2 regions of the Tessaracoccus sp. MC1627 genome follow, and region 1 is predicted to be linked to the other one. Evidence: predicted binding sites of a transcription regulator. Region 1 holds the regulator's gene; the other holds the start of a gene.
The links. Region 1 encodes LexA, which represses DNA repair genes until DNA is damaged. Its sites were predicted from a motif close to TCGAACANNTGTTCGA; they were not measured.
Positions count from the first base shown of each region.

Region 2: the regulator LexA is predicted to act here: its motif matches at 2,437-2,452, upstream of H5399_RS08095 (HNH endonuclease signature motif containing protein).

Region 1 covers NZ_JACJGA010000008.1:136,586-141,418, reverse strand. The annotation lists gene H5399_RS15540 (ATP-dependent DNA helicase) at 1-1,742, shown strand, start outside; gene lexA (transcriptional repressor LexA) at 1,759-2,496, opposite strand; gene H5399_RS15530 (hypothetical protein) at 2,700-3,038, shown strand; gene nrdR (transcriptional regulator NrdR) at 3,202-3,717, shown strand; gene H5399_RS15520 (vitamin B12-dependent ribonucleotide reductase) at 3,758-4,833, shown strand, end outside.
Region 2 covers NZ_JACJGA010000003.1:28,170-33,002, reverse strand. The annotation lists gene H5399_RS08105 (asparagine synthase-related protein) at 1-671, opposite strand, end outside; gene H5399_RS08100 (DUF4143 domain-containing protein) at 942-2,195, opposite strand; gene H5399_RS08095 (HNH endonuclease signature motif containing protein) at 2,466-3,842, shown strand; gene H5399_RS08090 (winged helix-turn-helix domain-containing protein) at 3,952-4,833, opposite strand, start outside.

The DNA of each region.
Region 1 (4,833 bases):
TGGCCAGCAAGGACATCCCCACCGCTCTCGACGCCGTCGAGGAGGTGACGGGAACCCGGCCCAAGGCCGCCATCCTCAAGGGGCGCACCAACTACGCCTGCCTGTACCGGGCGCGGGCAGGCGGCTCGGCCGAACAGGACTCGCTGCTGGGCAGCTCCGCACTGGCCGAGGCTGCGGGCAAGGCCGACGACGTCTCCAGGCTTGGCGCCGAGGTGCTGGCGCTGAGGGAATGGGTGGAGGAGGAGGCTGAGCGGAAGGGCCTGGCGGATCGTGACGACGCGCCGTCGCACACCGCCAAGGGCTGGGCGCAGATCTCGATCCCCACTCGTGAGTGCCTAGGGGTGGCTCTGTGCCCCTTCGGCTCGGAGTGTTTCGTGGAGGCCTCCCGCGAGGAGGCCCGCAGCGCGCAGTTGGTGGTCACCAACCACGCGCTGCTGGCCATCAACGCGATGCACGGGGGCACCGCGCTGCCGGAACACTCCGCTGTGATCATCGACGAGGCCCACGAGCTGGTCAGTCGGATCACCACCGCCGCCACAGACGAACTGACCCCTAGCGTCGTGGAGCGCACCGCCCGCCGCGCCCTCCCGTGGCTCGACGACGACCTCGGGGTGGACTTCCTGGACCAGGCGGACGTGCTGCGCGAGGCCCTGGCCGAGTCCGATCTGACGCGCATCCTGTCGGCCTCCGCGCCGCTGCCGTTCGCCGCCGCGCAGCTGCGCGACGTCACCCGCAAGGTGGTCAGTGCGCTCGGGAAGGTCACCGACGACGCCGAACGCACCCAGGCATCGTCTGCCGTGAAGGAGATCTTCGACGTGGCGGAGCGGATCGCCAAGGTCAGCGAGGAGGACGTCGTCTGGGTGACGGAGTCCGACATCCTCGGCCGCGCCGCCTACGTGGCGCCGTTGAATGTCGCGGGGCTGCTGCGGAGCCAGGTTTTCGGGGAGACCACGGCCGTGCTCACCTCAGCCACCCTCGAGCTCGGGGGCTCCTTCGAGGCGGCGGCCAGCTCCGTCGGGCTCAACTACAACGACAGGCTCACCGGCGAAGCCGAGCCCGCAGACAACTTCGCGTGGCGCGGGGTGGACGTCGGGTCGCCGTTCGACTACGCCCGCCAGGGGATCCTTTACGTGGCCAAGCGGCTTCCCCCGCCGGGCAGAGACGGGATGAGCCCTGAGACGCTCGCCGAGATCGCGCAGCTGATGTGGGCGGCCGAGGGGCGCACCTTGGGGCTGTTCTCCTCGCGCCGCGCAGCCGAGCAGGCCGCGGAGTACTGCCGCCGGGAGCTTCCGGACCTGCCGCTGCTGTGTCAGGGGGATGCGCAGCTCTCCGAGCTGACCCGCACCTTCATCGAGGACCCGAAGACCTCCCTGTTCGGCACCATGTCGCTCTGGCAGGGCGTGGATGTGCCGGGGGAGACCTGCCAGCTGGTCATCATCGACAAGATCCCGTTCCCGCGCCCAGACGATCCGCTGATGCAGGCACGGAAGAAGGCCGTCGACGATGCCGGGGGCAACGGATTCATGAGGGTGGCAGCCACCCACGCGGCGCTGCTGCTCGCGCAGGGGTCCGGCCGGCTCATCCGCCGCCTGGAGGACAGGGGCGTGGTGGCCGTACTCGATCCGCGCCTCGTCACGAAGCGCTACGGCGAGTACCTCAAGTCCTCGCTGCCTGGGTTCTGGATGACCACCGACGGCGACATCGCGGTCCGCGCGCTGCGGCGCCTCCGCGGCTCGGAGTAGCCGCTGAAGCAGGCCCTCAGAGCTTGCGCATCACCGCGACCACCTTGCCCATGATGAGGGCGTGGGTGCCGTCGATGGGGGAGTAGTCCGGGTTGTGCGGCAGCAGCCACACCTGGCCGTCCTTGCGCTTGAAGGTCTTGACGGTGGCCTCGTCGTCCAGCAGGGCCGCGACGATGTCTCCGTTGTTGGCGTCCGACTGCTGCCGCACCACCACCCAGTCGCCGTCGCAGATGGCGGCGTCGATCATGGACTCCCCGCGCACCTCCAGGAGGAACACCTGGCCTTCGCCGACCAGCTGCCGGGGGAGAGCGAACACGTCCTCCACCTGTTGCTGGGCCAGGATGGGCCCGCCGGCGGCGATGCGGCCGATGAGGGGAACCGCGACGGACTTCGGGACGTCGTCGTAGGACTGCGCCGGGTCCAGCTGATGCTGCTCGCCGGGCATCGTGACCACGACGGCGCGGGGACGGTTGGGATCCCGGCGGAGGAAGCCCTTCTCCTCCAGCACACGGAGCTGGTAGGTCACGCTCGAGGTGGAGGCCAGCCCTGCGCGGGCGGCCACCTCGCGGATGCTCGGCGGATAGCCCAGCTCCTCGATGGACTGCTTGACGACCTGCAGGATGGCCACCTGGCGCTTCGTCAGCCCGTGGACATCCTCCGGCCCGTCCGGGAAGGAGGCGATGTTGCCGAGCTCGGCCTCGATGGATGCGTTGGTGGGGCGGCCTCGTCGTGGGCGCTTCGTCTCTTCAGCCATGCCGGCAGCCTACCGCTCGCGAGAACGTGTGTTCGAAATGTCGACGCGTGTCGCGAAGGGACCCGGAAAAAAGTGTCAGTGGGCTCGTGTGGACTGCATCTATCGCTCCCGCGACACGCCGGATAGAACGAGTGTTTCATTCCGGCGGTGGAGGCGCTAAGGTTTATTTCGAACAGGCGTTCTAGGTCAGGAAAGAGGTTGTCATGACCGCAGCACAAGCAGTCAGCTTCAAGGTCGTTCATGCCGGCGCGCGTCGCGTGGTCACCGTGTCCCCGGCCGGCCGGCCAGAGCTCGCGGGACCCCTGGCCCGCCCGGCGAGGCCCGCCGCGCCTGGCCGCGTGGGCACTGTCTCCTCGTGCCAGGTGGCCCGCCCGGCCACGGCCTCGCCGTTGCTGGCGTTGAAGGTGGCGTTCGTCGGTATCCTGGCCGCCGTCGGGCTCACCCTGTCTGCCGCCCAGTTCGTGGGCATGGCCCAGGTGGATCCGGCGACGGACTACGTCGCGGGGGATCCGGCCTGGGCGCATGTGACGGCCTCCCGATAGGTGCGAAGTCGTCGGCGTTTCGCCCTTGCCCTCCGGCGGACCCCGATCTAGGCTGTCCCTACATCTAGTAGTTACAGCGGTGTCTTTCCCCTATAAGTTGTGGTTCCGGCTGCAGCATGGCAAGGTAGGGCCTCCGCTGTCCACCAGGGAAGGCCCGCCTGTCATGCACTGCCCGTTCTGCCGCAACACAGACACCAAGGTGTCTGATTCGCGCGCAACCGAGGACGGGTCAGCCATCCGACGGAGGCGGGTCTGCCCCGTCTGTGAGCGCAAGTTCACCACAGTCGAGCAGTTGGTGCTCACCGTCGTCAAGCGCTCCGGTGTGGTCGAGTCCTTCAACCGGGACAAGGTCATCATGGGGGTCTCCAAGGCGTGCAAAGGCAGGCCGGTGACGGCCGCGCAGCTGGCGGCTCTGGCCCAACGAGTCGAGGAGTCGCTGCGCGCGTCCGGCCAGGCCGAGATCCCGGCCGAGCAGATCGGCGTGGCCATCCTCGGCCCGCTCGAGGAGCTGGACTCCGTCGCCTACCTCCGGTTCGCCAGCGTCTACAAGAACTATGACTCCGTGGACGATTTCCAACGCGAGATCGATCTGCTGCGCCTGAGCGCGGCCGAGAAGGATCTGAGCCGCGCCGCCGCGGTGGTCGGGCCCGTCTCGGCACAGCAGCCACTCATCAGCTAACACACATCTTCCAGCGCTACACATCAGGAAACCGAGGGGAATGACTATGACCGCGACAGCCGCACGCGCCACGCGTACCAAGGACGCAGCGCCGCGCAAGGGACTCACCATCGAGCGGGTCTTCACCAAGAAGGGAGTCCATCCCTACGACGAGGTCGAGTGGGACCGCCGTGACGTGGTGCAGACCAACTGGCGGACCGGGGAGAACATCTTCGAGCAGCGCGCGGTGGAGTTCCCGTCCTCCTGGAGCGTCAACGCCTCCACCATCGTCACCACCAAGTACTTCCGTGGCGCGCTGGGCACCCCTCAGCGTGAGGAGAGCCTGCGCACGCTGATCGACAGGGTGGTCACGTCCTATGCCAAGGCGGGTCAGGACTTCGGCTACTTCGCCACGGAGGAGGACGCCGAGATCTTCGGCCACGAGCTCACCTGGATGCTGCTCAACCAGTACTTCTCCTTCAACTCACCCGTCTGGTTCAACGTCGGCACCCCCTCGCCGCAGCAGGTCAGCGCGTGCTTCATCCTCAGCGTCGATGACTCGATGGACTCCATCCTCAACTGGTACAAGGAGGAGGGCTTCATCTTCAAGGGCGGCTCCGGCGCCGGGCTCAACCTGTCGCGCATCCGCTCCTCGAAGGAGCTGCTGAGCTCCGGAGGCACAGCCTCCGGCCCGGTGTCGTTCATGCGCGGCGCGGACGCCTCGGCGGGCACCATCAAGTCTGGAGGTGCCACCCGGCGCGCCGCCAAGATGGTGGTCCTGGACGTGGACCACCCGGACATCGTCGAGTTCGTCGAGACGAAGGCGCGCGAGGAGGACAAGATCCGTGCCCTGCGCGACGCCGGGTTCGATATGGATCTGGGTGGCAAGGACATCACCTCCGTGCAGTACCAGAACGCCAACAACTCGGTGCGGGTCACCGACGAGTTCATGACGGCAGTGGTTGAGGGTGGCCCCTTCGGGCTGCGTTCGCGTACCGACGGCTCCGTCCTCGAAGAGGTGGACGCCAAGGAGCTCTTCCGCAAGATCTCCACCGCTGCGTGGGAGTGCGCCGACCCCGGCATCCAGTACCACGATCACATCAACGACTGGCACACCAACCCGGTCACCGGCCCCAT
Region 2 (4,833 bases), on a different contig from region 1:
CCGTCGCTCTGGCGGTCCGGCTTCCAGTAGACGCGGTCCCGGGTGCCGTCGGCGTCGATGACCCGCAGGGTCGCGGGCGGCAGCTTGCGGACCCCCTTCACGATGGTCCGCGGCGCGGGAACCACCGAGCTCCGGCTCAGGTAGTGATGCAACGCCTCCGGATCGATCGACGTGTCCAGTCCCCCGGCCGCCAGCACCGCCGGCAGCGTCGAGGCGAACAGCAGGCCGCCGGCGGTGTCGGCCACATACAGCGGCTTCACGCCCAGGGCGTCCCGGGCCAGCAGCACCTTCCGCTTGGTCCGGTCCACGAGCACCACCGCGAACTCGCCGTCCAGGTGCTCGACGAAGTCATCACCCCAGCGGGCGTAGGCGGCCAGGATCAGGTGGGCGTCGCCGTCGCGGGTGGCGCCCAGCTGTCGGCGGAGCTTCTCGCGGTTGCCGAGATGCGCGTCGACCACGATCGCCACACCGGAGGGGACGTCGACCACGGGCTGCAGATCGTCGCAGTCCGGGGTTCCGGTAAAGCGGTAGGCCAGGATCGCGTGCCCGTCGCCCCAGATCCGCCGCGGCCCCCACCGTCGACCCTCCAGGGCCTCCAGCATCCGGCTCACCGTGTCGACGTCCGGCCGCACCCCTCGCCCGAGGGTCACGGCCCCCGCGAGGCCGCTCATGGCGCCGGGTGTGGCGCGGGGGGTTTTCGGTCTGAACCATCAAAGCGCATCGGTCTCACCTTCCAGCAGGTGGGGAGACACTCGTCGGCTCCCCTGACATGTCGCGGCGAGGAAGGGTCGCAGAAGCGGCCACCCTGACCGCGGGCGGTGAGCCGGCTTCTTGACTCATCGAGCACCCTAACCCAGGCGGGGTGTGAGAGGGAATAGACGTTCGCGGTCAGAGGAGGGATGAGCGGGCGTGCCGCGTGGCGAGGGCTGGCTGCTGGTCGATCAGGGGCCCAGCGCGCCGATCGGGATGGCGACCACCCCGTCGGGCCTGGTGTAGCCGTAGCCGCCGGCGGTGATCACCCCTAGCACGGCCGGCTCCCCCGCCTTCACTGTGTCGACCTTCGCAGCGAAGCTCAACAGCGATGCAGCCGCCCGGTCCACCTGCCCCGGACCCAGCTTCACCTCGAACGCACCCCAGGTCCCATCCCTGGACTCGACGATGATGTCGACCTCAAGCGCGTCAGAGTCTCTGTAGTGGTATATGGAAGCGTCCGCGGCCTCGGCGTAAACGCGCACATCGCGGACCGCGAGGGACTCGAACAGCAAGCCCAGAGTGTTGAGATCGCGGAGGAGCTTCGCAGGGCTGGCGTCGAGTGCGGCGGCAGCGAGAGACGGGTCGACGAGATGCGTGCGTGCCCTTTCACGCAGCCTCGCCCGCGATCGCAGGTGCGTGGACCAGGCCGGCTGGACCTCCAGGAGCATGAGCCTGGCCAGTGCATCCTGGTACTCGTGCGCCGAGGGACGCGAGAGCGAGATGTCTGGGCCATCAGCCTCCGCCGACAACTTGGTCACCACGTGTTCCATCGCAGTGTTCCGGGCGAGCGCCTGGATGAACCGCAGTACTCGAGCCGGGTCTCGCCGAGGTCCCGCGATCTGTCGAAGGTCCACTTCGGCGACGGTGCGCAGATAGTCGCGGTTGGCCGCGGCCGCATCCTGGACCGACAAGCCGAGGTTGATGGGCCACCCGCCCCGGACGATGAGCTCTGCGGCGTGCTGAGGGGTGACAGTGTCGGAAGGCGACGTGGGTCGCTCGCCGGCGAGCAGCGCGCGGAGGGACATGGCGCCCGTGGAATCGGACGACTCGAAGAGGGTGAGCGGACGCATCACGAGACGCGCGAAACGCCCCGCGCCGGAGTGGCGGCGCACGTCGTCATTCGGCACAGCCGACCCGGTGAGGATGAACTGCCCGGGCTTCCCTCGCCGGTCCACCTCAGCCCGCACGTGATTCCACAAGCGGGTGCCATCCAGCTGCCATTCGTCGACCAATCGCGGCGAAGGTCCGCCCAGTACGAGTCCAGGGTCAACGTCCAGCGCACGGATAGCTGCTTCATCGCGGTCCAGGTAGACGGCACTGGCGGCCGCCCGCTCGGCGGTGCGCGTCTTGCCGCAGGCCTTCGGCCCCTCGATGAGGACCGCGCCGGCGGAGTGAAGCCGCTTCTTCAGAAGGTCGTCGAGGATTCGGGGGAGGTAATCCACAATGCCTCCGATCTGGGTTGCATGACGAGAGTTTACACTTTGCAGGACTTATCGTTGACACTTTGCAGGACTTATCGTTGACAGTCTGCGTAGTGCAGGACGCTGGAGTCACACCGTGGCCAGGGGTGCGGGAAGGAGAGAGGTCCTTGTCACTCCCATTGCCTCGGGTGAGCCCAGACCACCAGCAGCCCACTTGTGCGATTATCACGATCGGGTAACAGTCGTGCTGTGCGGCTTGGACCGGGACATCTGTTCGATTAAAATGGAGCCATGCACCAACGGCGGCTCACCACGGACCAGGCGCTGACCGCGCTTGAATCCACGCTGTCGCTGGTTGATCACGCCGAGCGGGCGGCGCTTGATGCGCCAGCCAGGCTCCAGCTGATGCAGCGGGCACGGAGGCTGTCGGAGCGGCTTGAGTCGCTGGCCCACGTGCTGACAGACGAGGCCAACCGGGCGCAGGCGTCCATGAGGGCGGCAGGCACCCCCTTGACGTCCTTCCTCGCGGTGAGTGAGCAGCGCGATACCAGAGAAGCGGCCGCGCAGGTGTTCCGGGCGAGCGATGTGGCGGCGCATTCCCAGGTCCGGCAGGCCGCGCTCGACGGCGACGTGTCGCCCGCGCACGCCATGGCCATCACGAAGGGCATGGCGCAGCTGCCGGCCACCTTGAGCCCAGAGCAGCTGCAGCGGGCGGAGGAGGTGTTTCTCGGCAGGGCCGGGAGCACCACCCCGCGGGAGTTGTCGAAGCTGGCACCGGTGGTGCTGGCGGAGGTCGCGCCGGAGCAGCTGCCCACAGCGGAGCAGCGCGTGGCAGACGTGGAGGCGCAGGCGCGGCGAGCGAAGGCGAAGCGGTCGTTCAGCTATGGCGACGACGGCGACGGCTCTGTCTGGTTCCGCGGGTCGCTGCCGGCCGTGGACGCGGCGCCGCTGATCGCCACCGTCGAGGCCTACGTGCAGGCCGATCGACGGGCGGCGCGGGATCGGCTCACTGGTGTCCGTTCGCTGCGCCCCGGCCCGCAGGCGCTGCGCGATCACGCGGCGGCGGATCAGGGCCGCACCCCCGAGCAGCGCCGGGCGGACGCGTTCACGGTGATGGTCTCCCAGCATCGCGGGGCGCCGACGGTGGCCGGAGACCGGCCCCGGATCGTCGTCACCATCCAGGAGTCAGACCTACGCGAGCGCGCCGAGGCCGTCGGTGTGTTGGCCTCCGGCGCGGTGGTCGCGCCCGGGGACCTGCGCAGGCTGTGCTGCGACGCAGACCTCACCCCCGTGGTGCTCGGCGGCAGGTCCGAGGTGCTGGACCTCGGGCTCACCGAGCGGCTCGTCACCCCCGGCCTCCGCAAGGGGTTGACCATTCGCGACGGCGGCTGCATCTTCCCCAACTGCACCACCCCGGCCATCGCCTGCGAAGCCCATCATGTGGTCCCCTGGTACCTCGGCGGGCCCACGTCGCTGGGGAACATGGTCCTCCTCTGCGCACACCACCACGCGGTGGTCGAACCGCAGCGCTTCAACGACACCGCGGACCAATGGACCATCACCTTCGACCCGGTCACCCGGAAACCAGTCATCGCACCGACGAAACGGATGCAGCTCTACTTGAACGGCAACGGCCGACGACCTGGCCGGGATCCGCGACGCCCGTAGGTTGTGGCGCGCCTCGGCGCGGACAGCAGGCCGGGCCCGGGCCTCGAAACCTCGACAGGTGACCGTGTCCGTCTGAGTTTCCGAGGCTTCGAGGCCGCTGCGCGGCGCCTCAGCCAACTGTAAGTCTTGCCAGGGCGGGGGCTAGGGTGCCGGGGCCCGTGACCGCGACGTCCGACAGCCCCTGCCACTGGGCGGCCTCGGACAGGAGGGGCGCGACCCGGCTGGCCACCTCGTCGATCCTCCCCTGCTGGGCGGGCTCGATGTGGGCGTGCTGGACGCGCAGGACGCCCGCCTTGCGGTCGCTCTTGAGGTCCACGCGGGCCACGATCTGGTCGTCGAGGAGCACCGGCAGCACGTAGTAGCCGTGCTCGCGCTGCTCCTTGGGCGTGTAGATGGAGATGCGGTAGTGGAAATCGAACAGCCGCTCCGCGCGGGGGCGGAACCAGACCAGCGGGTCGAACGGGCTGAGCAGCGCCACCGCCTCGACCCGTCTGGGGACGCGCTGGCCCGCGGGCATCCAGGCGGGCTTCGCCCAGCCGTCGACGGTGACGGGCTCGAGGATGCCGTCGGCGGTGAGGTCGTCGACGGCCTGGCGGGCGGTTGCGGTCTTGAGGCGCGGGTGGTCGGCCAGGTCCTCCAGGGTGGCCACCCCGTGCGCGACGGCGGCGCGGCGGATCAGCTCGCGGACGGCGTCCTGCTTGGGCATGGGTTCGAGGGCCAGGGGTGGGAGTGTGGTGGTGGCCGGAGCGAGGACGCGCTCGAAGCGTTGGCGGCCGACGGTGACCAGCTCGCCGGTGTGGAACAGGCACTGCGCGGCCCAGTGGACGTCGTTCTTGTTCCACCAGCCGCCGCCGAGCGACACGTTCTCCGGATGGTCCAGATCGCGGATGCGCAGCGGGCCGCGGTCGGCGAACTCGGCCAGGACGTCGGCGATCAGGGGCCGGTGTTCACTGGCCCAGTTCTCGAAGCCGGGGCGCTTCGGGGCGGTGCG